Regions from separate parts of the Polaromonas sp. P4_F6 genome, predicted to be linked through region 3. Evidence: predicted binding sites of a transcription regulator. Region 3 holds the regulator's gene; each other region holds the start of a gene.

Region 1 (7,914 bases), on a different contig from region 3:
AGTTCAAGGTCACGGTGGACCTGGTCGTGGAAATGGCGGTGTTCAACCCCTTTGACTTCTTCCTGGAGCCGGCCGCCGAGGAATTTCCCTTCAGCTACAACGCGCTGCAGGCCCGGGAACTGGCGCCCTACCTGGCCACCCAGCCTGCCACGCCGCTGTTCAAGCGCTACCTCGAGAAAATCGACCGCACGCCCAAACGCACCATCGATTTCCTGGTGGGCCTGAACCAGAGCCTGCAGTCGGACATCCAGTACTCCATCCGCATGGAGCCCGGCGTGCAGACACCCGAGGAGACCCTGCGCCTGGCCTGCGGCTCCTGCCGCGACACCGGCTGGCTGCTGGTGCAGCTGCTGCGCCACATGGGCCTGGCCGCGCGTTTTGTCTCGGGCTACCTGATACAGCTCAAGGCCGACGTCAAGTCCATAGACGGCCCCAGCGGCGCCGAAGCCGATTTCACCGACCTGCACGCCTGGTGCGAGGTGTTTTTGCCAGGCGCGGGCTGGGTGGGCCTGGACCCGACATCGGGCCTGATGGCCGGCGAAGGCCATATCCCGCTGGCCTGCACGCCCGAGCCCTCGAGCGCCGCGCCTGTCGAGGGCGGCGTCGACAAATCCGAAGTCGAGTTCGAGCACCACATGGCGGTGCAGCGCATCTATGAATCGCCGCGTGTGACCAAGCCCTATACCGAAGAGCAATGGCAGAAAGTGCTGGCGCTGGGCGAGAAGGTCGACCAGGACCTGGCGGCCGGCGACGTGCGCCTGACCATGGGCGGCGAACCGACCTTTGTGGCCACCACCGACCGCGACGCGGCCGAATGGAATATCGCCGCGCTGGGCCCGACCAAGCGCGGCTATGCGACCGAACTCGTGCAAAAACTGCGCGCCGAATACGGCGAAGGCGGTTTCCTGCACTTCGGCCAGGGCAAGTGGTACCCGGGCGAGCAGCTGCCGCGCTGGGCGCTGAGCATTTTCTGGCGCAAGGACGGCCAGCCGATCTGGCAGAACCCGGCCCTGTTCGCCGACGAGCGCCAGCCTTGCAACTACACCAGCGCCGACGCGCAGCGTTTTGTGCAGACCCTGGCGGGCAAGCTGGGCCTGGCCACGACCTACATCACGCCGGGCTATGAGGACACCTGGTACTACCTCTGGCGCGAACGCCGGCTGCCGGTCAATGTCGACCCCTTTGATTCGCGGCTGGACGACGCCATGGAGCGCGAGCGCCTGCGCCGGGTCTTCATGCAGGGCCTGGATTCGGTGGTGGGCTATGTGCTGCCGCTGCAGACCAAGGAGCAGCTCACACAAAGAAACGCCAGCGCCTCGCCTGCGCTGGCCGGCCCGAAATGGACCACGGGACCCTGGTTTTTCCGCGACGAACGCATGTATTTGATGCCGGGCGATTCCCCCATGGGCTACCGCCTGCCGCTGGATTCCGTGCCCTGGGTGTCCAAGACCGACTATCCCTACATGATCGAGTCCGACCCTTTCGCGCCGCGGCAGGACCTGCCGGATGCCTCGGCGCTGGCCGCGCGCTACAACGGCGGCTTCAGCGATGCCCGCGGCGCCACAGCGGCGGCACCTTCCGCGGGCGGCAGCGCCAGTTCACTGGCGCAGTACATGGCGCGCTACCTGAGCGGCAACACCGCGCTGTCGCAGGCCAGCCGCATCCTGCAGTTCCGTCCGACGGGCAACAACGGCACTGGCGGTGCGGGCGGCCAGCCGGCCGGCGCATCGCCCGAGGCGGCCGCGCCCGCAGACGACCGCGCGCCCAAGCCTTTTGAGTCGGCCGCCTGGCTGACACGCACCGCGCTGTGCGTGGAAGTGCGCGACCCGCAGCGCGCCAACGGCCCCAGGGACAAACCCAAGGCCGACCCGGACAGTCAGGCCAACAAATCGGGCCGCGGCGAAGTGGGTGCGATCTATGTCTTCATGCCGCCCATGGAACGGCTCGAGGACTACCTGGACCTGCTGGCCGCAGTGGAAGCCACGGCGCAATCGCTGGGCGTGAGCATCGTGCTCGAAGGTTACCCGCCGCCGCGCGACCCGCGCCTGAAAATGCTGCAGGTCACGCCCGACCCCGGCGTCATCGAGGTCAACATCCACCCGGCCTACAACTGGGGCGAGCTGGTGGAGCACACCGAGTTCCTCTACAAGATCGCGCACGAGACCCGCCTGTCGGCCGAGAAGTTCATGACCGACGGCCGCCACACCGGCACCGGCGGCGGCAACCACTTTGTGCTGGGCGGCGCCACGCCGGCCGACAGCCCCTTCCTGCGCAAGCCGGAGGTGCTGGGCAGCCTGATCGCCTACTGGCACAACCATCCCTCGCTGAGCTATCTGTTCTCGGGCATGTTCATAGGCCCGACCAGCCAGGCGCCGCGCGTGGACGAGGCCCGCAACGACCAGCTCTACGAACTCGAAATCGCCCTGCGCGAGATTGAGAACAACCGCAAGAAATACGGCGCCGACATGCCGCCCTGGCTGGTGGACCGCACCTTGCGCAACATCCTGGTCGACGTGACCGGCAACACCCACCGCAGCGAGTTCTGCATCGACAAGATGTACTCGCCCGACTCCACCACCGGCCGCCTGGGCCTGCTGGAGCTGCGCGCCTTCGAGATGCCGCCGCATGCGCGCATGAGCATCGCCCAGCAGCTGCTGCTGCGCGCGCTGGTGGCGCGCTTCTGGAACAAGCCCTACCACGGCCGCGTCACGCGCTGGGGCACCGAGCTGCACGACCGCTTCCTGCTGCCCGGCTTTGTGCGCATGGACTTCGAGGACGTGCTGACCGAGCTGCGCGAAGCCGGCTACGCCTTCGACATGGCCTGGTTCGAGCCGCATTTCGAGTTCCGCTTCCCCCTCATCGGCCAGGTCAAATCCAACAGCATCGAGCTGACGCTGCGTAGCGCGCTCGAGCCCTGGCATGTGATGGGCGAGGAAGGCTCGGCCGGCGGCACGGTGCGTTATGTCGACTCCTCGCTGGAGCGCATCGAAGTGCACGTCACGGGCCTGAACGACAACCGCTACGTCATCACCGTCAACGGCCGGGCCCTGCCGCTGCAAAGCACGGGCCGCGTCGGCGAATATGTGGCCGGCGTGCGCTACAAGGCCTGGAACCCGCCTTCGGCGCTGCACCCGTCCATAGGCGTGCATGCGCCGCTGACCTTCGACATCGTCGACACCTGGATGGAGCGCTCGCTGGGCGGCTGCCAATACCATGTGGCGCACCCGGGCGGGCGCAATTACGACACGCTGCCGGTCAATTCGTACGAGGCCGAAAGCCGCCGCCTCACGCGCTTTTTCCGCATGGGCCACACGCCCGGCAAGATGCGCGTGGCGCCGGCGCAGCCCAGCCGGGAGTTTCCGTTCACGCTGGACCTGCGCTGAGGGCGGCTGGGGGGCGCCTTCCCCGGCGCCCATCAGCCTGTCTTATGGCTGCAACAATTGCATGCGCAAGCGGCATAAATCGTCCATTTGGCGGGAAAGCCGTACCTGATTGAGGCTTTGCGCCTGCGGGCCGCAGGCATACTTGCAGCACGTGGAAAATAACACCCAGTCCCTTTTTGCCGCCCAGGCGCTCGAATCCCCCTGCGCCCTGGCCGCCGCGCTGGCGCCGCATGCGGCAGCCGGCCATTTCGACGAGTTGCGGGGCCGTGTCTCCGAAGGCCCCGCGCCCGCGGAAACGGCCGCGCCGGCCCAGCCCGCGCTGCGCACGGCCGGCGCCCCTGAAACCGCCGCGCCCCCGCCCGAAGCCGCCGCCACCGACGACAGCCTGTCGCCCGACTGGACACGCTTTTTCAACTTCCTGGGCGCCGACGGGTTTTACGACCTGAACCACCGCACCGCCAACCTGCGCCGCCAGATCCGCGACAACGGCGTGACCTACAACGTCTACGCCGACGCCAACGGCCCGCAGCGCCCCTGGGCGCTGGACCTCTTTCCCATGATGGTCTCGGCCGGCGACTGGGCGCAGATCGAGGCCGGCATCCAGCAACGCGCCCGCCTGCTGGACCGTGTCATGGCCGATATCTACGGCCCGCAGGAGCTGCTCTCCAAAGGCCTCTTGCCCAGCGCGCTGGTGCATGCCCACCCGGGCTACCTGCGCGGCATGCAGGGCGTGCAGCCGGCCGGCGGCACCTATCTGCACATCGCCGCCTTCGACATCGCCCACGGCCCCGACGGCCGCTGGTCGGTGGTGTCGCAGCGCACGCAGGCGCCTTCGGGCCTGGGCTACCTGCTGGAAAACCGGCTGACCATCTCGCTGCTGTTCCCCGAAGCCTTCCGCGAGATGAAAGTCGAGCGCCTGGCCGCGTCGTACAAGGCGCTGGTGGACGGCCTCAAGGCCATGAGCCCGGCCGACGGCAACGAGGAAAGCCGCGTGGTGCTGCTGACCCCGGGGCCTTACAACGAAACCTATTTTGAACACGCCTACCTCGCGCGCTTCCTGGGCCTGACCCTGGTCGAGGGCAGCGACCTGCTGGTGCGCGACGACAAGCTTTACCTCAAGACCCTGCGCGGCCTGGAGCCGGTGCACGGCCTTCTCAAGCGCCTGGACGACGAGTTCCTGGACCCGCTGGAGCTGCGCTCGGACTCCACGCTGGGCGTGCCCGGCCTGCTGCAGGTTATCCGTGCCGGCAATGTGCTGGTGGTCAACACGCCGGGCTCGGCCTTCCTTGAATCGAGCGCGCTGCTGGGCTTTTTGCCCGCGCTGTCCGAACACCTGCTGGGCGAGACCCTGGCCCTGCCCTCGCTGGCCACCTGGTGGTGCGGCGAGCAAGCGGTGCTGCAGGATGTGCTGGGCCAGCTCAAGAACTGCGTGATCAAGCCAACCTACCCGGGCTCGGGCATGGAGTCGGTGATAGGCCACACGCTGTCGCGCCGCGCGCTGGACGAATGGGCCGGCCGCATCGTGCGCCGCGGCGAGGACTACACGGTGCAGGCCTATTTGCCGCTGCCGCAGACGCCGACCTGGCAGGGCGAGCGGATTTCCCCGCGATCGGCCATGCTGCGCGTGTTTGCCGTGGCCGACGGCAAGGGCTCCTGGCAGGTGCTGCCCGGCGGGTTGGCGCGGCTGGCCGGCAAGAACGAGAACATGTCCTCCATGCAGCACGGCGGCAGCAGCGCCGACGTCTGGGTGCTGGGCGATGCGTCCGCGGCCAAGGCGACAGCTCCGCGTGCCGAGCAGCCCTCGCCCGCCTGGGCCACCGCCCCGCTGCGCCACCGCCCGCCGGTGACCAGCCGCGCGGCCGAAAACCTTTTCTGGCTGGGCCGCTACACCGAGCGCGCCGAAAATTCCACGCGCCTGGCGCAGATCACTTTGCAATGCCTGGGCGGTGAAGACCAGACCTCGCAGCCCCTGCTGGCCTGGCTGACCACCATGGCGGTCGGCAATGCGCTGGTGCTGGACACCGTGCCGCCAGCCACGCATGCGCGCCGCGTGTTTGAACGCGCGCTGATCGCCAACCTGGCCGACACCGAGCAGGCCGCCAGCGTGGGCTTTAACCTGCGCGCGCTCAAGAGCGCGGCCTCGGCCGTGCGCGAGCGCCTGTCGCAGGAACAGTGGCACATGATCGTGCGCACCGAAGCCGATTTTTTCCAGCGCTGCGCGGTGTTCAGCAGCGTGGGCCAAAGCCAGTCGCAAAGCCAGGGCGGCCAAGGCCAGAGCCAGTACCTGCTCGAATACTCCTCCGTCGAGGCGCTGCGCGCGCTCGAATCGGCCAGCGGTTTCCTCTCGGCCATGACGGGCGCGCAGACCGACCGCATGACGCGCGACGACGGCTGGCGCCTGCTCAGCGTGGGCCGGCTGATCGAGCGGCTCAACACCCTGGCCGGCGCGCTGGCGCGCGGTTTTGAAACCGGCTCGGTCTTCGAGGAAGGCGGCTTCAACGCCATGGTGGCGCTGTTCGACAGCACCATCACCTTCCACGCGCAATACCAGCAGCGCCGCGACATCCCCGCCCTGCTGGATTTGCTGGTGCTGGACCGCGACAACCCGCGCTCCCTGGGCTGGGTGGTGCAGACCCTGCGCGGGCGCCTGGCCAAGCTGGCCGGCAGCGCGCCGGGCGACATGCCCGAACTCGCGATGGAGCTGCCCGACCCCGGCAGCTGGGCCCTGGCCGATTTGTGCGCGGGCATGCAAACCGGCGCGGACAGCGAAGCAGCCGACGGCGACGAAGACTGCCGGCAGCATGACGGCCGCCTGGTGCAGATGCTGGAGCAATGCTGCGACGCCGCGCTGGACCTGTCGGACACCCTGAGCCGCCGCTACTTCAGCCACGCGGCCTCCGGCAGCCAGAGCCTGGGCGCTTGAGCCCCAGGCGCGGAGTTACCCCATGCTGCTGCACGTCGTCCATGAAACCCGCTACCGCTATGCGCCGGCGGTGGAAAACGCCCACCATGTGGTGCACCTCAAACCCGCCAGCCGCAACGGCCAGAGCCTGCTGAGCTACGCGCTGCGCGTCGACCCGGCGCCCGTGCAATTGCGCGAGACCGTGGACGTCTACGGCAACACGCGCAGCTATTTTTCGCTGCAGGCTGCGCATGAAAGCCTGACCGTGGTGGCCGACAGCGTGGTCGCCACCACGGCCCTCAACCCGCTGCAGTCCGAAAGCGCCCTGTCTGCCGGCGCCGCGGTGTCGCAGCCCTGGGAGCAGGTGCGCGAGCAGTTCCGCTACCGCGCCGGCGCGGCCTACGACAGCGCCTCCGAATTCCTGTTCGCCTCGCCCTATGTGCCGCGCGACGAGGCCTTCGCCGAATTCGCGCGACCCAGCTTCCTGCCAGGCAGGCCGCTGCCCGAGGCGGCGCGCGACCTGATGGAACGCATCCATGACACCATGACCTACGAGAGCGAAAGCACGGAGGTCAACACGCCGGCGCTCGAGGCGCTCAGGCAGGGCAAGGGCGTGTGCCAGGACTTTGCCCACATCATGGTGGCCTGCTGCCGCGCCATGGGCCTGCCGGCGCGTTATGTGAGCGGCTACCTGCTGACCAGCCCGCCACCCGGCCAGCCGCGCCTGGTCGGCAGCGACGCCTCGCATGCCTGGGCCTCGGTCTATTGCCCGGGCCTGGGCGCCTGGCTGGACTTCGACCCCACCAACAACCGCGCGCCGGGCGAAGACTATGTCACGCTGGCCACGGGGCGCGACTTCCTCGACGTCTCGCCCATGCGCGGCGTGATACGCGGCGGGGCGCAGCACATCCTCGACGTGGCGGTGACGGTGCAGCCCCTGGCCGAGACCGAGGCCGAGTCCCTGGTTAGCGGGAACTGAGCGCCTCCCTAGGGCCTGCTAACACTGTGTTTGCAAGATGCGTTGCGAGTCAAAAAGGCCTTGAGCAAGGCGCAAAACGCAGGCGGGGTAGACCCCGTCAAGGCTTTGCAACGCCGCGCAAGGCCTTTTTGATTGCAACCCGGAGGGAATGGGGTGAAAACGGCGCCACTCGGCGTTGCGCTCCTAGCGCAGACACCCGGTCTGCGCGTCGTCGCGCGCCTTGATTGGCGCCGTTTTCACCCCATTCGCATTTGCAAACACAGTGTTAACAGGCCCTAGCAACGAACCCTCGGGCAGGCTGCCCACCAGGCGGCGCCTGCACAGGCCCACAAACTCCTGCGCCGCGCCCGACTGCGCCTGCTTGGGCTTGAAGGCCAGCAAGGCGCGGAACCACACCCCGGCCGCCAGCGGCACACTGCGCAGGCCCAGCGCCAGGTATTCGCGCGCCACCAGCGGATTGGTCACGGCCAGCCCGGCGCCGGCCAGCACCAGCGCACATTGCGTCGCGCTGTAAGGCGTTTCGATCACAAAACGCGGCTGCACGCCGGCCTGCGCGAGCGCCGCCTCCAGCCGCCGCTGCGCCGGGTCGGACGCCGACAGGCCCACCAGCGGCACCTCCTGCAAATCCTGCGGCTGCAGCACCTGCTTGC
Region 2 (7,914 bases), on a different contig from region 3:
GGGGCCGGCGCCTACGAGGGTGACTTTTCCGTGGTTCATCGTGGTCATTTGATTTGGGGCAACAAGTGCAAGATATGTTCCACCTGCCGCGCAATCGATGGCGGCACGGGTTTGTCGCCGGCCAGTACCGATTGAATATAGGCCGCGGTGGCGGCGGCGTCCACCGTCCTGGGCAGCTCGGGCAGGGTGGCCAGCGTGCCGGCCTGGGTTTCCTGCAGCAGCGAACGTTTTCCGCCTATGAAAGCCTCCATCTGCGGCATGCGGCGCGCGTCGGCCACGCCTTCGCCTTCGGTGCCGCGCAGCAGCATCGCATTGGCACCCGTCAGCTCGAAGGTCTGCGCCATCGAGATGGCGTATTCCGGGTGTGTGTAGCTGCTCACCACCAGGCTTTTGCCCAGGCAGGGGCTCATGATCTTGACCAGGCTGTGCGCCGGGTTGCGCAGGCCCACGGCGCGGCGCACGTCCAGCAGGCGCTTTAAAGACGGCAGCAGCAGCTCGGTGGGCGCGAAAACGGCTTCGCCGCTCCCGATTTTGCGCACCGCCGCCAGCGCATGGATGCCCAGCGCCTGCAGCACTTCCGAAGCAAACACCCGGCTGGTTTCGGTGGGCGTGCCGTGCACCAGGACGGGCACGCCCTCGCGCGCCAGCAGCAGGGCCAGCAGCGGAGTGAGCACCGGCAGCTTGCGCGCGCCGTTGTAGCTGGGCAGCACCACGGTGGGGGTCTCGCCGGCGGGGAAATGCGCCAGGCGCTGCTGCAGCGCCTCGAGGAAACCCGCCATTTCTTCGGGCGTTTCGCCCTTGATGCGCATGGCCAGGCAAAAGCCGCCGATTTCCAGGTCGGTCACGGTGCCGTCCAGCACCTGGCCCAGCAGGTCGGCGGCCTGCTCGCGCGTCAGGGCGCGGGCGCCGTCCTTGCCGCGGCCGATTTCCTTGATGTATTGGCTAATGCCCATAAGCGTGATTGTCTGCGAATGCAGATAACTTCTTGTTATGAGCTTAAGCGAGCTGCCGGATCGGGATCACGGTACGTGGTGCGGCGGCTTGTTCCTCGCTGCGCGCCGAGCGCACGCGGCGCTTGAGTTCGGGCACGCAGGAGCCGCAATTGGTGCCGCATTTGAGTGCCGCCTGCAGCGAGGCCAGCCGCTCTTCGTCGGTGTGCAGGTGGCCGCCGCCGCCCCCGCCGCCGGCTACCAGCGCCAGGTGTTCGTCGATGGCCGTGTCGCTGACATTGAGGCAGGTGCAGACCAGCTTGCCGCGCGACTGCACCGCCACCGGCGGCTTGGCGCCGGGCAGCAGCAGCAGCCGGCCGTAGGCCTGGGCCGGCAGCTCGTCCTGCAGCAGGGTTTTGATCCAGGCCTGGGCGCTGGTGTCGCCGGCCAGCACAAAACCGGCAAGCTCGGCCGCCTCTCCCTTGCGCAGCAGCCGCACGGTGCGCCGCTGGCCTTTTTTGCGGTCGGCGTAGCGCAGCACGTCGGCGCCGTCCAGGCCGAGGATGGACTCCAGCCTGGCCAGCAATTCATCGGGCGGGGCTTCGTGGCCGGCCGCGCGGAACAGCAGGCCGGAGCGCTCGCGGCCGTGGTCGGCCAGCGCGGTGTTGTTGGAAAAAGGCACGCAGCTGGTGAAGGGAAAGGCCGCCATCAGCGGCTTGAGCTGCTCGCGCGCGGCCAGCACCTCGCCGCCCGGCAGCCAGGCCATGGCCAGCAGCGTCCAGGGCATGTCGGCCTTGAGGATCTTGACCGCGGCATGTTTGAGTTCGGGCTGCTTGGAGCTCGGGCAGTAGGCCGAGGTGGTGATCGCATTGACGCCGGCCAGCGTGACGCCGCTGGTGGACTGCCCGCTCAGGTACTCCTCGCCCCAGTGCATGGCGATAAAGGCCTGGCTCACTGCCACCTCGGGCGAGGCCTGCAGCGGCACGACGATGGAGCCGCGCTTGGAGGTCACGTAGACCAGGTCGCCGTCTTTCAGCAGGCGGCGCGCCATGTCCTGGGCATTCATCTGCACAGACGGCTCGGCCACATGGCCGAACAGCCGGCCCAGGGTGCCGGTGCGGCTCATGCCGTGCCACTGGTCGCGCAGCCGGCCGGTGGTCAGCGAAAACGGGAAGCGCGACTCGCGCGGCTCGGCCACCGGCTTGTAGACGGTGTTGGCAAAACGCGCTTTGCCGTCGGCAGTGGGGAACACGCCGTCTTCATAGAGCCGGGCCTTGCCCGCGCTGTCGCCGGGCTTGAAGGGCCACTGCCGCGGCGCTTCCTCGAGCAATTCATAGCTCAGGCCGGTGATGTCCAGGTCGCGGCCGCGCGTGGATTCGCGGTGCTCGTTCCAGATGACTTCCACGCCGAGGGCGGCGTCTTGCAGCGGGTAGGGGAAGAGGGTGGTACGGGGAAGAGGGGGCGGGGCCTCGGCGACGGCTGCCTCTTGCTCGGAGAGAGGCTCAGGCTTGTCCGCCTTCAGCAGCTTTTCCAGCCGCTGCGCGAAGTCCACCACGATGGCCCAGTCATGGCGCGTTTCCCCGGGCGCGGCCACGGCCGGGCGCACGCGGCTGATGCGGCGCTCGCTGTTGGTCACCGTGCCGGTTTTTTCGCCCCAGGTGGTGGCGGGCAGCAGCAGGTCGGCATAGTCGCAGCTCGAGGTGGTGGCAAAGGCTTCCTGCACGATGACCAGTTCGGCGCGCTCCAGCGCGCGGCGCACCGTGGCCTGGTCGGGCATGGACTGGGCCGGGTTGGTGCAGGCTATCCACAAGGCCTTGATTTCGCCGTCGGCGGCGGCCTGGAACATCTCGACGGCGGTCTTGCCGGGTTTTTCCGGCACCGAGGGCACGCCCCACAGGGCCGCGATTTCCGCGCGGTGTGCGGGGTTGGCCAGGTCGCGGTGCGCGCTCAGCAAATTGGCCAGGCCGCCCACCTCGCGCCCGCCCATGGCATTGGGCTGGCCGGTCAGCGAAAACGGCCCGGCGCCGGGCTTGCCGATCTGGCCGGTGGCCAGGTGCAGGTTGATCAGGGCGGCGTTCTTGGCTGTGCCGCTGCTGGACTGGTTCAGGCCCTGGCAATACAGGCTCAGCGTGGCGGCCGAGGTGGCGAAGAGTTTCGCTGCGGCGAGCAGGTCTTCCTTTTTGATGCCGCAGGTCTCGGCCACCAGGTCGGGCGTGTAGTCGCGCACCGTGGCCTTGAGCGCGTCAAAGCCCGTGGTGTGCGCGGCGATGTAGGCCGCGTCGGTCCAGCCCTCCCACAGCATGATGTGCAGCATGCCGTTGAAGAGCGACACGTCGGTGCCCGGCTGTATCGGCAGGTAGAGGTCGGCGATCTCGGCCGTGTCGGTGCGGCGCGGGTCGCAAAAAATGATCTTGAGCGCCGGGTTGGCGGCCTTGGCGTCCTCGATGCGCCGGAACAGGATGGGATGCGCATAGGCCGTGTTGCTCCCGACGATGAAGATGCACTGCGCATGGTTCACGTCGTCGTAGCAGGCCGGCGGCGCGTCGGCGCCCAGCGTCTGCTTGTAGCCGGCCACCGCGCTGCTCATGCACAGGCGCGAATTGGTGTCTACGTTGTTGGTGCCTATCAGGCCCTTGGCCAGCTTGTTGAAGACGTAATAGTCCTCGGTCAGCAGCTGGCCTGAAATATAAAAACCCACCGCGTCGGGGCCGTGGTCGCGGATGATCTGCGCAAAACTTTCGCTGGCAAAACCCAGCGCGCTGTCCCAGGACACCGGCTTGGCCGCTTCATGGCGGTGCTCGCGCCGCATGGGCTGCAGCAGCCGCGTTTGCCGCGTGACGGCGGCCGAAGCCGTCAGCGCCAGCGTCGAGCCCTTGGTGCAGAGCCGGCCGAAATTGGCCGGGTGGTCGGGGTCGCCCCTGACTCCCGTGATCTGGTTGCCTTGCGATTCGATCACCACCCCGCATCCCACGCCGCAGTAAGGGCAGGTCGAGCGGGTTTCCTTCAATCCTGCATCAACAAGGGTCATTGGGGCGTTCAGGCGTTGGTCAGTTCTTTGGCCGCGGGGCCGGCTACCACGGGTTGCAAGTCCAGTGCCAGCGTCGCCAGCTCCGTGGCATCGAGGTGCACGGCGCCGTCCTCGACGCGCACGCTGAATTTCTGCGCGCAGCCTTCGTCGGGCGCCTTGGCGCAGCCGCCTTCCAGGTCTATGGTCCAGTTGTGCAGCGGGCAGGCCACGCTGGTGCCGAACACAATGCCCTGGCTCAGCGGGCCGCCCTTGTGCGGGCAGCGGTCCAGCAGCGCGAACACGCCGTCTTCATCGTTGCGGAACACCGCGACGTCGATGCCGCGCTCACGCGCCACGCGGCGCGAACCCAGCACCGGGATGTCGGTGACCAGGCAGATTTTTTTCCATTCAGACATAGTGATCTCTCAATTCAGGCGGGCGTGAGTTTTTCAAACTGCCGGGTGTCGACCGCGGCTTCCTTGAAGTCGAACCAGGGATCGGGCTCGCCGTCGAGCGCGAACTGCAGGCGTTCCCACAGCGCCTTGCGGCCTTCGTGGTCTTCCAGGATGCGCTTTTTGACGTAATCCAGGCCCACACGGTTCACGTAGTGCACCGTGCGCTCCAGGTACCAGCCTTCCTGGCGGTAGAGCTCGCAGAAGGCGCCGGTGTATTCGAGCACTTCCTCGGCGGTCTTGAGCTTGGTGAAGAAGTGGGCCACTTCCGTCTTGATGCCGCCGTTGCCGGCGATGTACATCTCCCAGCCCGAATCGACGCCTATGATGCCGACGTCCTTGATGCCGGCCTCGGCGCAGTTGCGCGGGCAGCCGCTGACGGCGAATTTCACCTTGTGCGGCGCGTACATGCGCCACATCGCGCGCTCCAGGTCCTTGCCCATCTGCGTGCTGTCCTGGGTGCCCATGCGGCACCATTCGCTGCCTACGCAGGTCTTCACCGTGCGCAGGGCCTTGGCGTAGGCGTGGCCAGAGGGCATGCCGATGTCCTTCCAGACGTTTTGCAGGTCCTCTTTTTTCACGCCCAGCAAATCGATGCGCTGGCCGCCGGTGACCTTGACGGTCGGTATCTTGTATTTGTCCACCGCGTCGGCGATGCGGCGCAGTTCGCTGGCCGTGGTTTCGCCGCCCCACATGCGCGGGATGACGCTGTAGGTGCCGTCCTTCTGGATGTTGGCGTGGCTGCGTTCGTTGATGAAGCGGCTTTGCGGGTCGTCCTTGGCCTCCTTGGGCCAGGTGCTGGTCACGTAGTAGTTGACGGCCGGGCGGCAGCTGGCGCAGCCGTTGGGCGTCTTCCATTCCATGAACTTGTAGACCTCGGAGATCGTCAGCAGCTTGTTGGCGCGTATCGCATCGCGCACCGCCTGGTGGCCATGGTCGGTGCAGCCGCACATGGCCTTGAGCTTGGGCGTGGCCGAGTAGTCGCCGCCGGCCGTGAACATGAGGATCTGCTCGACCAGGCCGGTGCAGGAGCCGCAGGAGGCGCTGGCCTTGGTGTGCTTCTTCACCTCGTCGAGCGTGAACAGGCCTTTTTCCTTGATGGCCTTGCAGATGGTGCCCTTGTTGACGCCGTTGCAGCCGCAGACCTCGGCGTCGTCGGGCATGGTGGCGGCCTTGTTGTGGCCTTCATGGCCTGTGTCGCCGAGATTGGACTCGCCGAAGATCAGCTTGTCGCGGATGTCGCTGACGCTGCGGCCGTCGCGCAGCAGCTTGAAGTAGTAGCTGCCGTCCACCGTGTCGCCGTAGAGGCAGGCGCCGACCAGCTTGTCGTCCTTGATCACCAGCTTCTTGTAGACRCCGCCGAAGGGGTCGCTCATCACGATTTCCTCGGCGCCGTCGCTGCCCATGAACTCGCCGGCGCTGAACAGGTCTATGCCCGTGACCTTGAGCTTGGTGGAGGTCAGCGAACCCGAATAACGGCCTATGCCGAACTGCGCCAGGTGGTTGGCCGCGACCTTGGCCTGCTCAAACAGCGGCGCCACCAGCCCGTAAGCGATGCCGCGGTGCGCCGCGCATTCGCCCACCGAGTAGATGCGCGCGTCGGTGACGGTCTGCATGGTGTCGTTGACGACGATGCCCTTGTTGCAGTGCAGGCGCATGGATTCGGCCAGCTGGGTGTTGGGGCGTATGCCCACCGCCATGACCACGAGGTCGGTGGCCACTTCGCTGCCGTCCTTGAACTTGATGGACTTCACGCGGCCTTCTTCGTTGCCGGTGAGCTCCTGGGTCTGCGCGCCTATCAGGAACTTCAGGCCGCGGTCTTCCAGCGATTTCTGCAGCAGCTTGCCCGCCACGTCGTCGAGCTGGCGCTCCATCAGCCAGGGCATGACGTGCACCACGGTGACTTCCATGCCGCGCAGCATCAGGCCGTTGGCCGCTTCCAGGCCCAGCAGGCCGCCGCCGATGACGACCGCCTTCTTGTATTTCTCGGAGGCCTCGATCATCGCGTTGGTATCGGCGATGTCGCGGTAGGCGATCACGCCTTGCAGGTCCTTGCCCGGCACCGGCAGGATGAAGGGGTTGGAGCCGGTGCACATCAGCAGGCGGTCGTATTCCTCTTCGGTGCCGTCCTCGGCGCGCACGATGCGCTTGACGCGGTCGACTTCCACCACTTTTTTGCCGGCATGCAGCGTGATGTGGTTGTCCTTGTACCAGTCCCAGGAGTTCAGCACGATCTCATCCAGCGTCTGCTCCCCGGCCAGCACGGGCGACAGCAGGATGCGGTTGTAGTTGGGATGGGGCTCGGCGCCGAAGACCGTGATGTCGTACAGGTCGGGCGCGACCTTGATCAGCTCTTCCAGGGTGCGCACGCCGGCCATGCCGTTTCCGACCATTACCAGTTTTGATTTTTTCATGGGGCTACTCCAGGGGATTCAGTGTGTCCAGGTGCAAACGTCATGCCACGGCCGTGCCGCGCAGGCGCGCGTCCACGCAGCTTGTCAGGGGGTGCAAGCCGGTCCGGCTTGCCTGAAACAGGATGAAATTCATGATGCTCTCTCCCGGTCAACAGGGATCCGGGCCGTTGACCCGGTATGAGGCACACCATTACGCACGTCGTTGTGCGCAGGACCCGCAGTGCATTCGCTAAGGTCGGGCGCGTCGTTACGCCCGCGATAGCTAATGCAAAACTTGTGCCATATCATTGGCCTGCAAGCCGCGCCCGGAATCCGCAGCCGGCGCGTGGCGCGCGACTTGCATCCTGACCAGCCTTATTTCCCTCCCAAGCTATTGATTTGTATGACTTCCGCATTGGTAAACCTGAACGGCCCCGCCGGCGCCAACCCGCTGGTCTCCGACCTTGAGGCGGCCGGCATCCAGGTCCTGGGGGTGCTCCACGAGCGCAGCAAACTGGTGCAGGAGGCACTGCGGCAGGCGCCCGACGTGCTGGTTTGCCACGATGCGCTGCCCGATGAGGCCTTGTTCAAGCTCTTGCAGGTGGTCGGCGAGACCGCGCCTTGCCCCGTCCTGGTGTTCACCAGCGACAGCGATGCGGAAAAAATCACGCGTGCCACGGAAGTCGGGGTCCATGCCTACGTGGTCAACGGCTACAGCCCGCAGCGCCTGCGGCCGCTGATCCACCTGGCCCAGGCTCGCTTCAGGCGCGAGCAGGCCCTGCAGGACGAGATGCGGGACATCGCCGGCCGCCTCGAGGAGCGCAAGGTGGTGGACCGCGCCAAGGGCATTTTGATGCGCGCCCGCCAGATGTCCGACGACGACGCCTTCCAGATTCTGCGCACCGCTTCCATGCACACCAACCAGCGTCTGGGCCAGGTGTCGCAGCACATCATCCATTCAGCCCGTTTCGCCGAAGACGTCAACCGCTCGGGCCAGTTGCGCATGCTGTCGCAGCGCCTGGTCAAGCTGGTGCTGCTGCGGCTGGCGGGCGTGCAGCCCGAGCGCGTGGCGCAGCTGCTCGCGGAGTCGGTGCAGCGCATAGATGCCAATATCGCCTCTCTCAGTAAAAGCC
Region 3 (7,914 bases):
AGGCAAATTCGATGACCGGGCATGCGCGCGCGCCGGGCGGCGCATGGCTTAACCGTAAAATCAGCCCATGCTCTCGATTAAAAAAGACCTGCTCGCGGCCCTGGCCGCGGGCCTGGAAGAACTTTCCCCCGGCGCGGGCGACAAAGCCGCGTTTGAATCCCCCAAGGTGGCGGCCCACGGCGACTTCGCCTGCACGGCCGCCATGCAGCTGGCCAAGCCGCTCAAGCTCAATCCGCGCCAGCTCGCCGAAAACCTGCGCGCCATTTTGCTCAAGGCCCCGGCCTTCGAACGCTGGGTGGACGCCATCGAGATCGCCGGCCCCGGCTTCATCAACATCCGCCTCAAGCCCGCCGCCAAGCAGGAAACCGTGCGCGAGGTGCTGCAGGCCGGCACCGCCTACGGCACACAAGCGGCGGGCAGCGGACGGCGCATGATCGTCGAGTTCGTTTCGGCCAACCCGACCGGGCCGCTGCATGTGGGCCACGGCCGGCAGGCCGCGCTGGGCGACGCGATCTGCAACCTCTTCGCCACCCAGGGCGCGCAGGTCTGGCGCGAGTTCTATTACAACGACGCGGGCGTGCAGATCCAGACCCTGGCCGCCAGCACGCAGGCGCGTGCCAAGGGCCTCAAGCCCGGCGACGCCGGCTGGCCCGAATCGGCCTACAACGGCGACTACATCGCCGACATCGCGGCCGACTTCCTGGCGAAAAAGACCGTCAAGTCGGACGACCGCGAGTTCACCGCCTCGGGCAACGTGGAGGACATGGACTCAATACGCCAGTTCGCCGTGGCCTACCTGCGCCACGAGCAGGACCTGGACCTCAAGGCCTTCTCGGTCAGGTTCGACAACTATTACCTCGAGTCCAGCCTGTACAGCTCGGGCCGCGTCGACGCCACGGTGGCAAAACTGAAAAGCGCCGGCAAGACCTATGAGCAGGACGGCGCGCTGTGGCTGAAGTCGACCGACTACGGCGACGACAAAGACCGCGTGATGAAAAAGAGCGACGGCAGCTACACCTATTTCGTGCCCGACGTGGCCTACCACCTGGCCAAATGGGAGCGCGGCTTCGGCAAGGCGATCAACATCCAGGGCATGGACCACCACGGCACCATCGCCCGCGTGCGCGCCGGGCTGCAGGCCGCCGGCGAGGGCATTCCCCAGGGCTACCCCGATTACGTGCTGCACACCATGGTGCGCGTCATGCGCAACGGCGAGGAGGTCAAGATCTCCAAGCGTGCCGGCAGCTACGTCACGCTGCGCGACCTGATCGAATGGACCAGCGCCGATGCCGTGCGTTTCTTTTTGCTCAGCCGCAAGCCGGACACCGAGTACATCTTCGACATCGACCTGGCGCTGGCCAAAAACAATGAGAACCCGGTGTACTACGTGCAGTATGCGCACGCGCGCATCTGCTCCATCCTCACCACCTGGGCCGAGCAGGGTGGCGACGAAGCCAGCCTGAAGTCTGCTGACCTCTCGGCGCTGGACAGCCCCCAGGCCCAGGCGCTGATGCTGCTGCTGGCCAAATACCCCGAGATGCTGGCCAATGCGGCCGCCGGCCTGGCGCCGCACGACGTGGCGTTTTACCTGCGCGAGCTGGCCGCCTGCTACCACAGCTATTACGATGCCGAGCGCATCCTGGTCGATGACGAGGCCGTCAAGCGCGCCCGGCTGGCACTGGTCGCGGCGACCGCGCAGGTGTTGCACAATGGCCTGGCGGTGCTGGGCGTGAGCGCCCCGCGCAAGATGTAAGAACGCCGGTAGCAACCGGATTTTCAGGACAAGGCAATGAACGTGGGCAAGGGTATGAATACACAACGAGGCGGGACGCTGCTGGGTTTGATCATTGGCGCGCTGATAGGCCTGGGCGCCGCGCTGGCTGTGGCGGTCTACATCACCAAGGTGCCCGTGCCCTTCATGAACAAGAGTCAGGCGCGCAATCCCGACAGCGACGCCGCGGAAGCCAAGAAGAACAAGGACTGGAACCCGAACGCGCCGCTGGCCGGCAAGAACCAGCCCAAACCGCCGGCCCCGGCCGCCAGCGAGGTGACCGGCGTTGCCGTTCCCGATCCCGCCGCGCCCAAGGCCGCCGCCTCGGCGCCTGCCAAAGCCGCCGCCAAACCTGCCCCCGCGGCCGACCCGCTGGGCGACCTGGCCAAGGCCAAGGTTGAAGGCCTGTCGTCCGGCCCCAGCGTGGACCCTTTCAGCTACTTCATCCAGGCCGGCGCCTTCCGCACGCCTGAAGACGCCGAACAGCAGCGCGCCAAGCTGCTGCTGCTGGGCATGCAGGCCAAGGTCACCGAGCGCGAGCAGGCCGGCCGCACTGTGTACCGGGTGCGCCTCGGGCCTTTCGACAAAAAGGAAGACGCCGACAAGGCCAAGGAGCGGCTGGACAACAATTCCATTGAGACGGCGCTGGTTCGCGTGCAGCGCTGACCCCCGCGCTGCCAATAAGCTGAACTTTTCACGGGGCTGGTGTACAAACCCCTGTGCCCCGCACCACGAGGCCGCCGTCCGCAGGGGCGGCTTACCCAACATTTCCGTCATACCAGGAGAAGAATCTGATGCAACGCCGTGAGTTTTCGTTTTCAGCCGCCTCGGCGGCCGTCGCCAGCCTGGGCGGCATCGCCCTTCCCACGCTGGCGCAAGCCCAGGCCAGGGCCTTCAAGGACGGCGCCGACTACCTGACGCTGGACAAGCCGGCGCCCACCGAGGTCCCTGCGGGCCAGGTCGAGGTGGTGGAGTTCTTCTGGTACAGCTGCCCGCATTGCAATGCCTTTGAGCCGACGCTGGAGGCCTGGATAAAGCAGGCGCCCAAGGATGTGACCGTGCGGCGCGTGCCGGTGGCCTTCCGCCCCGATTTCGAACCCCAGCAGCGCCTTTTTTATGTGCTCGAGGCCATGGGCAAGGTCGAGGAACTCCACAAAAAGGTGTTTTACGCCATCCACGTGGAAAAACTAACGCTCAACACGGCCGACTCCATCGCGGCCTGGGCCGAAAAGCAGGGCGTGGACAAGGCCAAGTTCGTCGAGATGTACAACTCCTTCACCGTCACCACCAAGGCCCGCAAGGCGACGCAGCTGCAGGACATCTACAAGGTCGACGGCGTGCCGGCGCTGGGCATTGCGGGGCGTTATTACACCTCGGCCACTCTGTCCCAGAGCATGGCTCGCGCGCTGCAAGTCACGGATTACCTGATCGCGCAATCGCGCACCAGGAAATAAGGCGGCCGTCCAGGGCCGCAGCGGCCCACGCCGAAAAACCCGCCTCGATCCAGGCGGGTTTTTTTATGCCCCTAATATTCACCCGTGCAAGCCATTCCCACAGCTTGCATGGCTACAATGGCCCAACCCAACGCAGCAAGATTCGTGCCTTATGAAACACCCCCTTTATTCCCTCGTCCTGCCGGCCGCTTTGGCGCTGGGGGCGGCGTTTCCGGCCTGGGCCGAAAAAGCCGACCGGGACAAGCCCATGAACGCGGAGGCCGACGCCCTGCGTTATGACGACCTGAAGCAGACCAGCGTGTTCACCGGCAACGTGGTGATCACCAAGGGCACGACCATCGTGCGCGGCGCGCGGGTCGACGTGAGCCAGGACCCCGAGGGCTACCAGCAGGCGATCGCCATCGCGGCGCCCGGCAAGCTGGCTTTCTACCGCAAGAAACGCGACGGCGTGGACGAATACATCGAAGGCGAGGGCGAGCGCATCGAATACGACAGCCGCGCCGACCTCGTCAAATTCATCAAGCGCGCCGTGGTGCGCCGCTACAACGGCGCCACCCTGGTGGATGAAACCACGGGCGCCGTGATCGTCTACGACAACAACACCGACGTCTTCACCGTGGACGGCGGCGCGCAGAACAGCACTGCCGCCAACCCGAGCGGGCGCATACGCGCCATGCTCTCGCCGCGCGCCGCCGCATCGGCCCCGGGCGCCGCGCCCGCCCCCGCAGCCCCGCCCGCTGCCTTGCGCCCCAGCACCACGCTGGGCAGTGAAAAGAAATAGAAAGAACCTGCACAGATGGATGTGGTGACTGACACTTCGGCGGCCAAGGCCGCAACCCCCAGCCGCCTGGTGGCGCAGGGGCTGCAAAAATCCTACGGCAGCCGCAAGGTCGTGCAGGACGTTTCGGTGGCCGTGCAAAAGGGCGAGGTCGTGGGCCTGCTGGGCCCCAACGGCGCCGGCAAGACGACCTCCTTCTACATGATCGTGGGCCTGGTGCGCGCCGACGCCGGCGAGATTTCCATCGACGGCCAGTCGGTCGAGCACATGCCGATTCACCTGCGCGCCCGCCTGGGCCTGAGCTACCTGCCGCAGGAAGCCTCGATTTTCCGCAAGCTCACGGTGGAAGAAAACGTGCGCGCCGTGCTTGAACTGCAGCTGGACGCGAACGGCAAGCCGCTGGGCCGCGCCGACATCGAGTCGCGGCTCGATGCCCTGCTGCAGGACCTGCGGGTGGACCATTTGCGCCATTCGCCGGCGCCGGCGCTGTCGGGCGGTGAACGCCGCCGCGTCGAGATCGCCCGCGCCCTGGCGACCCAGCCGCGCTTCATCCTGCTTGACGAACCCTTCGCCGGCATAGACCCGATCGCCGTGATCGAGATCCAGCGCATCATCGGCTTCCTGAAGTCGCGCGGCATCGGCGTGCTGATCACCGACCACAATGTGCGCGAAACGCTGGGCATCTGCGACCACGCCTACATCATCAGCGACGGGCATGTCCTGGCCCAGGGCACGCCGTCCGAGATCGTGAACAACGCCGATGTGCGCCGCGTGTACTTGGGCGAGCACTTCAAGATGTAGAGATGGTTTCCCCCTTGTTGTTCATCGCGCTTAACGTGCGGGCTTCCGAGAGTGCCGTCGCCACATTGACACGCCTGCCATCGTCTTTCAAGCGGGGGCCGTGGAACTGGCTTTGCCAGGCCACAGGCGCCGCCCCCTGTAGGGGGGAGGGTGCTACACGAAGTGAGCATCCAACGGGGGGGAGTCCTTGAAACAAGGTCTCTCGCTACGCGTCTCGCAGCATCTTGCGCTGACGCCCCAGCTGCAGCAGTCGATACGCCTGCTGCAGCTGTCCACGCTCGAGCTGAGCCAGGAAGTCGAGCAGATGCTCGACGAAAACCCGTTTCTCGAGGTGTCGGACGAAACCGCGGCGCGCGAGGAGTTCGGCCTGGAGCATGTCAACACGCCGGTCAGCCAGGACAGCCGCGAGTTTGAATCCGCCGCCGATGCAACGGCCGGCGGCGGCGCGGAAGACGCGGGCCTTTCAGCGGCCGGCGAAGCCGAGGTCAGCGCGGAACCCAAGCTCGAGGAAAGCTGGGAAGGCGACGGCACGGTGGAGACCACGCCCGATGACAGCGAATGGGGCAGCGATGCGCCTGCGCGCAAGAACAACAACGAGGAAAGCGAGGCCGAGGCCTCGGACCTCACGGGCGGCCATGAGTCGCTGCAAGACCACCTGCACCGCCAGTCGCTGGGCCTGCGCCTCTCAGAGGAAGACCGCGCGGCCCTGCATTTCCTGATCGAGTCGCTCAACGACGACGGTTACCTCGAGGACAGCCTGGCCTCGCTCGCGGCCGGCCTGGCCGGCGGCGACCTGGAACAGGCCGAGGACCTCGAGCAGCGTTTTGCCATGGCGCTCAAGCTGCTGCAGCACATGGAGCCGGCCGGCGTGGGCGCGCGCAACCTGGCCGAATGCCTGGGCCTGCAGCTGCTCGACTGCAAGGACTGCGAGGAGACCCGCGCCGCCATCGCCGTGTGCAAGCACCCCATGGAGCTGCTGGCCAAGCGCGACGTCAAGCGCCTGTCCTACCTGTGCGGATTCACCGAGGCGGCCATCAAGGGCGCGATCGCCGTGATAGGCCGGCTCGACCCCAAACCCGGGCGCCGCTTCGTGAACGTGGAGCGCAACCTGATCGTGCCCGACGTCATCGTCGTGAAGTCGGGCCGGGGCTTCAAGGTCACGCTCAACGGCGACGTGATGCCGCGCCTGCGCGTGCACGACATCTACGCCAACGCCCTCAAGCAGCACAAGGGCCAGGACGGCCAGGCGCTGCAGCAGCGCCTGCAGGAGGCGCGCTGGTTCATCAAGAACATCCAGCAGCGCTTTGACACCATACTGCGCGTGAGCAGCGCCATCGTCGAGCGGCAAAAGAGTTTCTTCACGCACGGCGAGCTCGCGATGCGCCCGCTGGTGCTGCGCGAAATCGCCGACGAACTGGGCCTGCACGAATCCACGATTTCACGCGTGACCACCGCCAAGTACATGGGCACGCCCTTCGGCACCTTTGAACTGAAGTATTTCTTCGGCTCCGCGCTGGGCACCGAAACCGGCGGCAACGCCTCAAGCACGGCGGTGCGCGCGCTGATCAAGCAGTTCGTCTCCTCCGAGAGCGCGAAAAAACCTCTCAGCGACAACCAGATTTCCGAAATGCTCAAGGAGCAGGGCATTGAATGCGCGCGCCGCACCGTGGCCAAGTACCGCGAGGCCTTGCGCATCGCCCCCGCCAACCTACGCAAGTCCCTATAAATCCGATTCTCGGGCGCATGGCGGCGTTGCGCGGTGCTCGGAATCCTCATGCACCGAAGTGCATTCCGGTTCCTGCGCTCCGTGCGCCTTGCCCTGCATCCCGATAATCGAATTTCTAGCAGTCCCTTGAAGAGTCCGACATGAACCAACTTCAGTTATTTTTACCCTGCGCCGCGGGCGTCGAGGCCCTGCTGGCCGCCGAGGTGCAGCGCATCACCGGCATCCAGGGCAAGGCCTGGCGCGCCGGTGTGCAATTGCAGGCCTCCTGGCGCGACGCGCTGCAGCTCAACCTGCACAGCCGCCTGGCGCAGCGCGTGCTGATCGAGCTGCAGCACAACCAGTACCGCGGCGAGCAAGACCTCTACAACGCCGCCGCCAACGTGGCCTGGGAGATCTGGTTCACGCCCAAACAGACCTTCAAGGTCGAGATCACCGCCCAGCACAGCCCGCTGACCAGCCTGAACTTCGCGGCGCTGAAGATCAAGGACGCGATCGCCGACCGTTTTCGCGCCAAGTTCGACGACGTGCGGCCCAGCGTCGACACGCGCTGGCCCGACGTGCGTGTCTACGTGCACCTGACGACGGACACTGTCACGATTTACATCGACACCTCGGGCGAGCCTCTCTTCAAGCGCGGCTGGCGCGAGGACAAGGGCGACGCGCCGCTGAAGGAAACCCTGGCCGCCGCGATGATTGCCGCCAGCGGCTGGGACCAGCTGTGCAAAACCGGCGTGCCGCTCTACGACCCCTGCTGCGGTTCGGGCACCATCGCCATCGAGGCGGCGCAGATCGCCTGCAACATCGCGCCCGGCATCAACCGGCGCTTTGCTTTCCAGAAGTATCTGCCCTTCCAGGGCCATGTGTGGGACGGCCTGCTGGACCAGGCCGAAGCCGCCATCACGGAGCCCACGGCGCCGGTGTTCGGCAGCGACGTGTCCTTTCGCATGGTCGACTTCGCCGAGCGCAATGCCGAACGTGCCGGCGTGGCCAATGCGGTGGAGTTCCGCGGCGGCGACGCGCTGCAGCGCATGCCGCCCGCGCCTTCGGGCGTGATGCTGGTGAACCCGCCTTATGGCGAGCGCATCGACGTCGCCGGTGTGGCCGGCATCACCGGCGTGCAGGGCCGCGACCAGCGCCGCCAGCAAGGACATGCCGAAGGGCGCGTGCAGCACGACCATCGCAACCAGCCCATCGACGAGTTCGGCCAGCCCTTGAGGCCCGACAGCGGCGACACGCGTGAAGAGCCCGCCTTCGAGACCTCACGCGACCGCTCAGCCAACCCGGGCCGCGAACAGGCGCAGAACGCCTGGGGCGAGGAAGCCGCCGACTTCTTTCCGCAGCTGGCCGCGCACTGGAAGAAAAATTACGCGGGCTGGACGGCCCA
Region 4 (7,914 bases), on a different contig from region 3:
GCGCACCCAGGCTTTGCACATTGGCCTGCACCAGGTCCAGGCCGACACCGCGGCCGGCATGCCGCGACGTCGCGGCGGCGGTGGAAAAACCGGGCTTGAAGATGTTCGCGACGATCTGCTTGTCGCTGAAACTCTGCAACTGTTCGGCGTTGTACCAGCCCAACTCCAGCAGGCGGCGGCGTACATCGGCGGCGTTCAAGCCGGCACCGTCGTCGCGAACCGTGAGCTGCCATTGGCCGGCGTCGTCAGGGGCCAGCGCCACGCTGAGCTGGCCTTCGGCGGGTTTGCCGGCGGCCTGCCGCGCGGCCGGGGTTTCCACGCCGTGCACCACGGCATTGCGCAGCAGCTGGATGGCGATCTCGCGCACCAGGCCCATCTTGGCCGGTGGTAATTCCGGCGCGCCGGCGATGCGCACATCGGCCTTCACGCGTTTGCCGCAGTCCGTGGCCACTTCGGTGGCCAGCCGGGTGAGCGCGGCGTGCAGGTCTTGCGGCGAATCGCCTTGCCGGGATGACGCGCCCTCGCCCGAACGCCTCTGGCCCAGGGCTTTGAAGGCGCCCACCTTGGAGAGCAGGTCTTCCAGCGGTAGCGGCAGGGCCAGCAGGGCGTCGCCGGTGGCTGCGCCGCTGTCCTTGAGTTTTTGCAACTCACTCTCGAACTGGTGGGCCAGCGTGGCCAGGATTTCCAGGCCCAGGGAGGCGGCGTCACCCTTGAAGGCGTGGATGCGGCGGTAGGCGCCGTCCACGGCCTTGAGCACCTGGATCTCGGAGGCGGCCGAGGAGGTGCTGCGCAGCAGGTCGTTGACCTCGAGCAGCGAAGCCTCGGCGCGCTCGACGAAGGCCCGCATCATGGCTGGCTCGGTCTCGAAGGCCTTGAGCATCATGGACAGCTCTTTTTGCGAGCGCTGGCGTTCGCCGGCAAGCCTGGCCTGCAGTTCGACCTTTTGCGTGATGTCCTGCACGGTGACCAGCAGGTGCCGCACGGTGGCGCCGTCCTGCACCCGGTTGAAATGGAAGGACAGGTAGCGGGGGGTTTGCTGGCCCAGGCGGTTGGCAACGGTGAGTTCCACTTCCGAAAGCGGGTTGATGCCCTGGACCAGCTGCTCCTTCACATGCGGGGAGAACAGCAGCTCGACATAGTCGCGCGCGTCGGTGAGGGCTTTGAGGGACACCATCGTGGACAGCACCTCAAAGAAGTTCTGCCCCGGCGCCAGCGTCTTGCCGAACAGCGCGTGGGTGGAGCGGGACAGCTGCGAGCCCAGCTGGTGCCCCGGCGTGAGCAGGAACAGGCCTTCGCGCACACTCGCGAGGATTTCGCGGTTTTCCTCGGTCGCCGCCTCGATCGCCGCGTCGGAGGTCTTCAGCCGGCGCAAAAACTTGAACAGGATGAAGGCGAAATTCAGCAGGGCCAGCACGATGCCGCCGGTTTGCACCATGCGCAGCACGCTGGCGCGCGACGCGCCTATCTGCTGTGTTTCGGTCACGAAGTCGTTGGCCGCGCTGAGCAGCTCGCTGTTGTGGGCCTGGCTGTAGGCCAGCGCGGCGGCCAGTTCCTGCTGCGTGAAGTTGTCGCCGCTCAGCAAGGGCTGGAGCAGGGCGAAGTAGGGTTTCCACAGGACTTCCACCTTTTCTTCGAGTTCGCGGCCGCGGCTGGATGTCACGGGGTGCAGGTAGACCGGCTTGCCGTCGCCGCCGGGAATCGTTCCGCCTTCGCGAAAAGCCACTTGCGAGATCTGGAAGACCTTGGCGCCCGAGCGCAGCTCCGCCAGGGTTTCGGGCTTGTAGAAAAGCCCGGCGGCGCGCATGGCGTCAAGCTCCAGCAGGGTGCGCGCGACGCGCTGCGACACATAACGCTGGCGGCCCGACAGGTTGATGGTCACGGTGTCCTGGTCGATCTTGAACGAGGTGTAGAAATTCAGCACCAGCACCCCGAGATCGAACAGCAGGAAGAAGGCCACCGCGATGATGATTTCGCGGTATTTGCCGAACAGGCCGGGGCCGGCTTTGCGTGCGGGCCGGGCGGCCGCGATCCTGTCGGCGCCTTGGACTGGCAAAACTGCAGACATAGCAAACCTCCCTTGTGCGAACTTGCGGAACGGTTTATCCCGTTTTCTTGCGATGCGGCCGCCGGCCGGTTTTCCGGCTTCTCGGCGGCCCTGCCTCAGGCTGCCTTTTCGACGTGGCCCTGGCGCGTATAAAGAAAGTCGATCACGGCTTTGCGGTAGCCCAGGTAGCGGATGTCCTCGGCCAGCGCCACGCGCGAGCGGGGCCGCGGCAACTCGACCTGCAGCACCTCGCCGATCGTGGCCGAGGGGCCGTTGGTCATCATCACGATGCGGTCGGAGAGCAGCACCGCCTCATCGACGTCGTGGGTCACCATCACCACCGTGCTTTGTGTGGTGGCCACGATCTGCAGCAGCTCGTCCTGCAGCTTGGCGCGGGTCAGCGCGTCCAGCGCGCCGAAGGGTTCATCGAGCAGCAGCACCTTGGGCTCCATGGACAGCGCGCGCGCGATGCCGACGCGCTGCTTCATGCCGCCCGAGATTTCGCCGGGGCGCTTTTGCGCCGCCGCGCTCAGCCCGACCATGGCCAGCGCCGCATCGGTGCGGGCCTTGAGTTGGGCCTTGCTTTCGGTGGCCGAGAACACGCGCTCGACGGCCAGGTAGACGTTTTCAAAACAGGTCAGCCAGGGCAGCAGCGAGTGGTTCTGGAACACCACGGCGCGCTCCGGGCCGGGCCCGGCGATTTCGCGGTTGGCGCACAGCAGGCTGCCCTCGGTGGGCGTCGTCAGGCCGGCGATCAGGTTCAGCAAGGTGGACTTGCCGCAGCCCGAGTGGCCGATCAGCGCGACGAACTCGCCCTTGGCGACCGTCAGGTTGATGTTCTGCAGCGCGCGGAACGGCCCCTTGCGGGTCTTGAAGGTCTGCTCGACGCCCTGGATTTCGATGTACTTGGTGGTGAAGGATGTCATGGCGGGGCTCCTGGGGGCTTAGTTCTTGACTTCTTCGAAGGTGAAGGCCGTGGCCAGCTTGATCAGCGCGAATTCCAGCACCAGGCCGACGATGCCGATCACGAAGATCGCGATGATGATGTTCTTGACGTTGAGGTTGTTCCACTCGTCCCAGACCCAGAAGCCGATGCCGACGCCGCCGGTCAGCATCTCGGCCGCGACGATCACCAGCCAGGCGGTGCCCACGGCCAGGCGCACGCCGGTCAGCATGTAGGGCAGCACGGCGGGGAAGAGAATCTTGGTGACGATCTTCCATTCGCTGAGATTGAGCACGCGCGCCACGTTCATATAGTCCTGCGGCACGCGCTGCACGCCGACGGCGGTGTTGATGATCATGGGCCAGATCGAGCAGATGAAGATGGTCCAGATGGCGGCCGGGTTGGCGCCCTTGAAGACCAGCAGGCCTATGGGCAGCCAGGCCAGCGGCGAGACCGGGCGCAGCAGGCTGATCAGCGGGTTGAACATGCGGCTCAGGAAATTGAAGCGGCCGATCATGAAACCGACCGGGATGCCGACAACCGCCGCCATGCCGAAGCCCATGGCCACGCGCTTGAGCGAGGACAGCACATTCCAGCCCACGCCCTGGTCGTTGGGGCCCTTGCTGTAGAAGGGGTCGCTGAAGATCTGCACCGCCTGGGCGAGGGTGTCCTTGGGAGACGGGATGCTGCCGCCCGTGCCCATGAACACCAGCTCCCACACCAGCGCCAGCAGGCCCAGGCCCAGCAGGGGCGGCAGCACCGCCAGCCAAAGGGCGGAGAGGTCCCAGGACGCACGGGCCGGCGCGGCGGGTGCGGCCGCTTGTGCCGGGGAAGGAGTGGTAGAGGGGTTTGTCATGTTCTTTTGGGCGGGCGCCGATGGCGCAGGGCCGGCATCCCTGGTTTTGGGTTTGTCGCCGCCGCGGGCTGTGGGCGCGGCGTCGAGCGGGCTGTGAAATACGGCACTGACCATGGCGTGACCTCTTTGCGTGAAGGTGGAGTGGCGGTGGTGGCTGTGATCGCGGCTTTTTCAGGCCTGGAGCTTGAAGCTGTCGGCGTACTTTTTCGGGTCCTTGCCGTCCCAGACTGCGCCGTCCATCAGCTTGCTGCTGCGCATGACGTCCTTGGGAACGCTGGCCTTGGCGGCGGTGGCGGCCTGTTTGTAGACATCGATCTGGTTGATCTTTTTGGCGATGCCCAGGTAGTCCGGGTGCTCCTTGATCAGGCCCCAGCGCTTGTGCTGCGTGAGGAACCACATGCCGTCGGAGAGGTAGGGGAAATTCACCGCGCCGTCGTTGTAGAACTTCATGTAGTTGGGGTCGTCCCAGGTCTTGCCCATGCCGTTCTGGTAGCGGCCCAGGATGCGCTGGTTGATCGCGTCGACGCTGGTGTTGACGTAGCTCTTGTCGGCCACGGTTTCGGCCATCTTGTTCTTGTTGGTGAGGCTGGCGTCAATCCACTTGCCGGCCTCGATGATGGCGGCGGTCACGGCGCGCGCCGTGTTGGGGTATTTCTGCACGAATTCCGCGGTGGTGCCCAGCACCTTTTCGGGGTGGTCCTTCCAGATGTCCTGGGTGGTCACGGCGGTCACGCCAATGCCGTCGATGATGGCGCGGTGGCCCCAGGGCTCGCCCACGCAGTAGCCGTCCATATTGCCCACACGCATATTGGCCACCATTTGCGGCGGCGGCACGGTGATGACCTTGGCGTCCTTCATCGGATTGATGCCGTTGGCAGCCAGCCAGTAATAAAGCCACATGGCGTGCGTGCCGGTGGGGAAGGTCTGGGCAAAGGTGTATTCGCGCTTGTCGCTGGCCATCAGCTTGGCCAGGCCGGGGCCGTCCACCGCGCCCTTGTCGGCGAGCTTCTTGGACAGCGTGATGGCCTGGCCGTTGTTGTTGAGCGTCATCAGCACGGCCATGTCTTTCTTGGGGCCGGCCGTGCCCATGTGCACGCCGTAGACCAGGCCGTAGAGCACGTGGGCGAAGTCCAGTTCGCCGTTGACCAGCTTGTCGCGCACGCCGGCCCAGCTGGCTTCCTTGGTCGGGATGATCTTGACACCATACTTCTGGTCTATGCCCAGCACCGAGGCCATCACCACCGAGGCGCAGTCGGTCAGGGGAATGAAGCCGATCTTGACTTCCTTTTTCTCCGGCGCGTCCGATCCCTGGGCGTACACGGCGGCGCGCAGGGCGGGGTTGATGCCCACGGCGCCCACGGCCGCGGCCTGCAGCACGGTGCGGCGTGTCAGCGAAGATTTCAGCAGTTCAGTCATGTGGTCGGCTCCAGCTAAGTAAAAACAAAAGACAAAAACAAAAAAGGCGCTCGACCCGGGCAACACGTTGAACGTGATGCAGGGTGCGAACGCCTTTGTTCCTTGGGGCACCACACACTTCGTCGTTGAAGTGCTGTGCCGTATGGCCATCCTTGGCCAGTGCTTAGGGCATTGCAAAAGCTGTGCCAGGGGCGCCTAGCGTTGCCGAAAGCCTTGTTCTACAGAGTGGGGATGCCGGGAAATTCTCCGTTGTGAGCCCCCAGGTCGAAAGCCCTGAACAGGTGTTGCGGGGCGGGATGCCAAAACGGTGGGGCTTGCTGCCTGCACCTAATTTGTGCGCCGCACCAATTGAGGGTGGCGGATCAGCCCAGCAGGTCCAGGGCGTCCAGCATGCGCTGGGCCACCTCGCCCAGGCGCAGGCCCTTGTCCATGGCGGCCTTGCGCAGCTTTTCGTAGGCGGCCTGCTCGGACAGCCCCTGGCGCTGCATCAGCATGCCTTTGGCCCGGTCTATGACTTTTCGCTCATGCAGCTCGGTTTTGGCGTGCGCCAGCTCTTTTCGCAGGCCTTGCTCGTGCTCAAAGCGCGCCATGGCCACGTCCAGGATGGGTCGGATACGGTCTGGCGAGAGCCCGGCCACCACGTAAGCCGACACGCCGGCGGCGACGGCGTCCTTGACGTGGCTGGTGTCGTTGTCGTTGGTGAACAGCACGATGGGCCGCCGCGCGTCCCGCGTCGCCATCACCACATGCTCCAGGGAGTCGCGCGCCTCGCTTTCGGCGTCCACGATGATCATGTCGGGCTGCAGCTGCGCCAGGCGCTCGTCCAGAAAGGTGTCGGCCGGCAGCACCGCGACGATGTTGTAACCGTTTTCCAGCAGGCCTATGCGCAGCTGGCGCGAGCGCTCGGCCAGCTCCCGGGCATGGGCGTCATCGGACACGGACTCCAGGAGGTCCGGTGCGATGATGACCAGGCGCAGGGATTGTGACGGCGTCATGGGAGAACTCGTGCAAGAACTGTGCCCCTGACGGCTCCGCAGCCCTGCTGCTGTGGGGAGTTCTCTCCAAACCTTACACTCGAAGAATATGCGAGTCTTAGGTATCGAATCGAGTTGTGATGAAACCGGCGTGGCGCTGGTGGATGCCAGCGGCGCTGGCGTGCCGCGCCTGCTGTCGCATGCGCTGTACAGCCAGATCGCCATGCACCAGGCCTATGGCGGCGTGGTGCCTGAGCTGGCCAGCCGCGACCACATACGCCGTGTATTGCCCCTGACGCAGCAGGTGATGGCGCAGGCGGGTAGCAGCCTGGCGCAAGTGGATGTGGTGGCCTACACGCGCGGGCCCGGGTTGGCCGGCGCGCTTCTGGTGGGGGCCGGGGTGGCTTGCTCGCTGGCGGCGGCGCTGGGCAAGCCGGCCATGGGCGTGCACCACCTGGAAGGCCATTTGCTCTCGCCCTTCCTGAGTGCCGACCCGCCCGAGTTTCCGTTTGTGGCGCTGCTGGTGTCGGGCGGCCACACCCAGCTGATGCGGGTGGACCGCGTAGGCAGCTACGAGCTGCTCGGTGAAACCATTGACGACGCGGCCGGCGAGGCTTTCGACAAGTCGGCCAAACTCATGGGCCTGCCTTATCCGGGCGGCCCGCACTTGTCGAAACTGGCCGAGGGGGGCGATGGCGCGGCTTTCAAGCTGCCGCGGCCCTTGCTGCACAGCGGTGACCTCGATTTTTCATTCGCCGGGCTGAAGACCGCGGTGCTGACGCAGGCCAAAAAGCTGGGGCCCGACCTGGAAAGCCGCAAGGCCGACCTCGCGGCCGCCACACAGGCGGCGATTGTGGAAGTGCTGGTCAAAAAATCACTGGCGGCGATGACCCAGACCGGGCTCAAGCGCCTGGTGGTGGCCGGTGGCGTGGGCGCCAATGCGCTGCTGCGCAGCCAGCTCAATGCCGTGTGCAAACAACGCGGTATTCGCGTGCATTACCCCGAATTGCATTTGTGCACCGACAACGGCGCGATGATTGCGCTGGCGGCCGGCATGCGCTTGCAGGCGGGGCTGGAAACGCTTCAGCGCGGCTACACATTCGATGTAAAGCCGCGCTGGAATCTTGCTGAATTGCAGGCTGAGCCGGCCTGAGCCGCTCCGCCCGCAACCCAGAGTGCCTCGATTACTGGATGTCGAGGTGCGTGACGTTGCTCACCGGGACCTTCTTGCCCAGCGTCAGGGTCAGCACGCCGTTCTCGAGCTTGGCGGAGCTGTTGGCAGTGTCGATTTCCAGAGGGAAGCGCCATGCGGCCTTGACCTTGCGGGGCGCGTCTTCCTTGCTGGTCACGCGGACCACATCACCTTCGATGCCGATGTCCAGGTGTTCGCGGGCGAGACCCGGGACGTCGAGTTGCAGGGTGTAGGCTTTTTCCTGGTCTTCCACGCTGGCGGGCTTGGCGGCGCCGGCATCGGAGAGCGAGGAGAAGGTGTCGTTGAGGAATTTTTCCAGGGCGCCGTTGCTCACGACGGGCGCGTAGTGGCGATGAAAGGCGCGGGCGGGGCGATGGGCGAGAGAGTAAAACATGGCTGTTCCTTGATGGGTTAACAAGGGGCGGTTTCCCCTTACACTGCGCGGCGTTCACCGTGATTGCCGCATGCACACCAGTTAGGTGTGCAGCC

Evidence for each region. The regulator sigma-54, encoded in region 3, starts transcription at its own class of promoters, with help from an activator protein. The targets are predictions, from matches to a motif close to TGGCANGNAANCTGCTTT.
Region 1: the regulator sigma-54 is predicted to act here: its motif matches at 3,454-3,471, upstream of AC1DUN_RS07825 (circularly permuted type 2 ATP-grasp protein).
Region 2: the regulator sigma-54 is predicted to act here: its motif matches at 7,067-7,084, upstream of nirB (nitrite reductase large subunit NirB).
Region 4: the regulator sigma-54 is predicted to act here: its motif matches at 5,430-5,447, upstream of AC1DUN_RS08470 (CmpA/NrtA family ABC transporter substrate-binding protein).

Annotation. Positions count from the first base shown of each region.
Region 1 covers NZ_JBFUJQ010000002.1:418,886-426,799, forward strand. The annotation lists gene AC1DUN_RS07820 (transglutaminase family protein) at 1-3,383, shown strand, start outside; gene AC1DUN_RS07825 (circularly permuted type 2 ATP-grasp protein) at 3,535-6,306, shown strand; gene AC1DUN_RS07830 (transglutaminase family protein) at 6,329-7,264, shown strand; gene AC1DUN_RS07835 (LysR family transcriptional regulator) at 7,448-7,914, opposite strand, start outside.
Region 2 covers NZ_JBFUJQ010000002.1:561,106-569,019, reverse strand. The annotation lists gene cobA (uroporphyrinogen-III C-methyltransferase) at 1-39, opposite strand, end outside; gene ybiB (DNA-binding protein YbiB) at 45-953, opposite strand; gene AC1DUN_RS08525 (nitrate reductase) at 997-3,936, opposite strand; gene nirD (nitrite reductase small subunit NirD) at 3,966-4,352, opposite strand; gene nirB (nitrite reductase large subunit NirB) at 4,367-6,802, opposite strand; gene AC1DUN_RS08510 (type IV pili methyl-accepting chemotaxis transducer N-terminal domain-containing protein) at 7,185-7,914, shown strand, end outside.
Region 3 covers NZ_JBFUJQ010000009.1:62,946-70,859, forward strand. The annotation lists gene argS (arginine--tRNA ligase) at 68-1,753, shown strand; gene AC1DUN_RS19275 (SPOR domain-containing protein) at 1,808-2,437, shown strand; gene AC1DUN_RS19280 (thiol:disulfide interchange protein DsbA/DsbL) at 2,566-3,225, shown strand; gene lptA (lipopolysaccharide transport periplasmic protein LptA) at 3,377-4,006, shown strand; gene lptB (LPS export ABC transporter ATP-binding protein) at 4,022-4,804, shown strand; gene AC1DUN_RS19295 (RNA polymerase factor sigma-54) at 4,992-6,530, shown strand; gene AC1DUN_RS19300 (THUMP domain-containing class I SAM-dependent RNA methyltransferase) at 6,671-7,914, shown strand, end outside.
Region 4 covers NZ_JBFUJQ010000002.1:547,720-555,633, reverse strand. The annotation lists gene AC1DUN_RS08485 (ATP-binding protein) at 1-2,065, opposite strand, end outside; gene AC1DUN_RS08480 (ABC transporter ATP-binding protein) at 2,161-2,970, opposite strand; gene ntrB (nitrate ABC transporter permease) at 2,989-3,957, opposite strand; gene AC1DUN_RS08470 (CmpA/NrtA family ABC transporter substrate-binding protein) at 4,015-5,259, opposite strand; gene AC1DUN_RS08465 (ANTAR domain-containing response regulator) at 5,622-6,254, opposite strand; gene tsaD (tRNA (adenosine(37)-N6)-threonylcarbamoyltransferase complex transferase subunit TsaD) at 6,343-7,386, shown strand; gene AC1DUN_RS08455 (Hsp20/alpha crystallin family protein) at 7,418-7,819, opposite strand.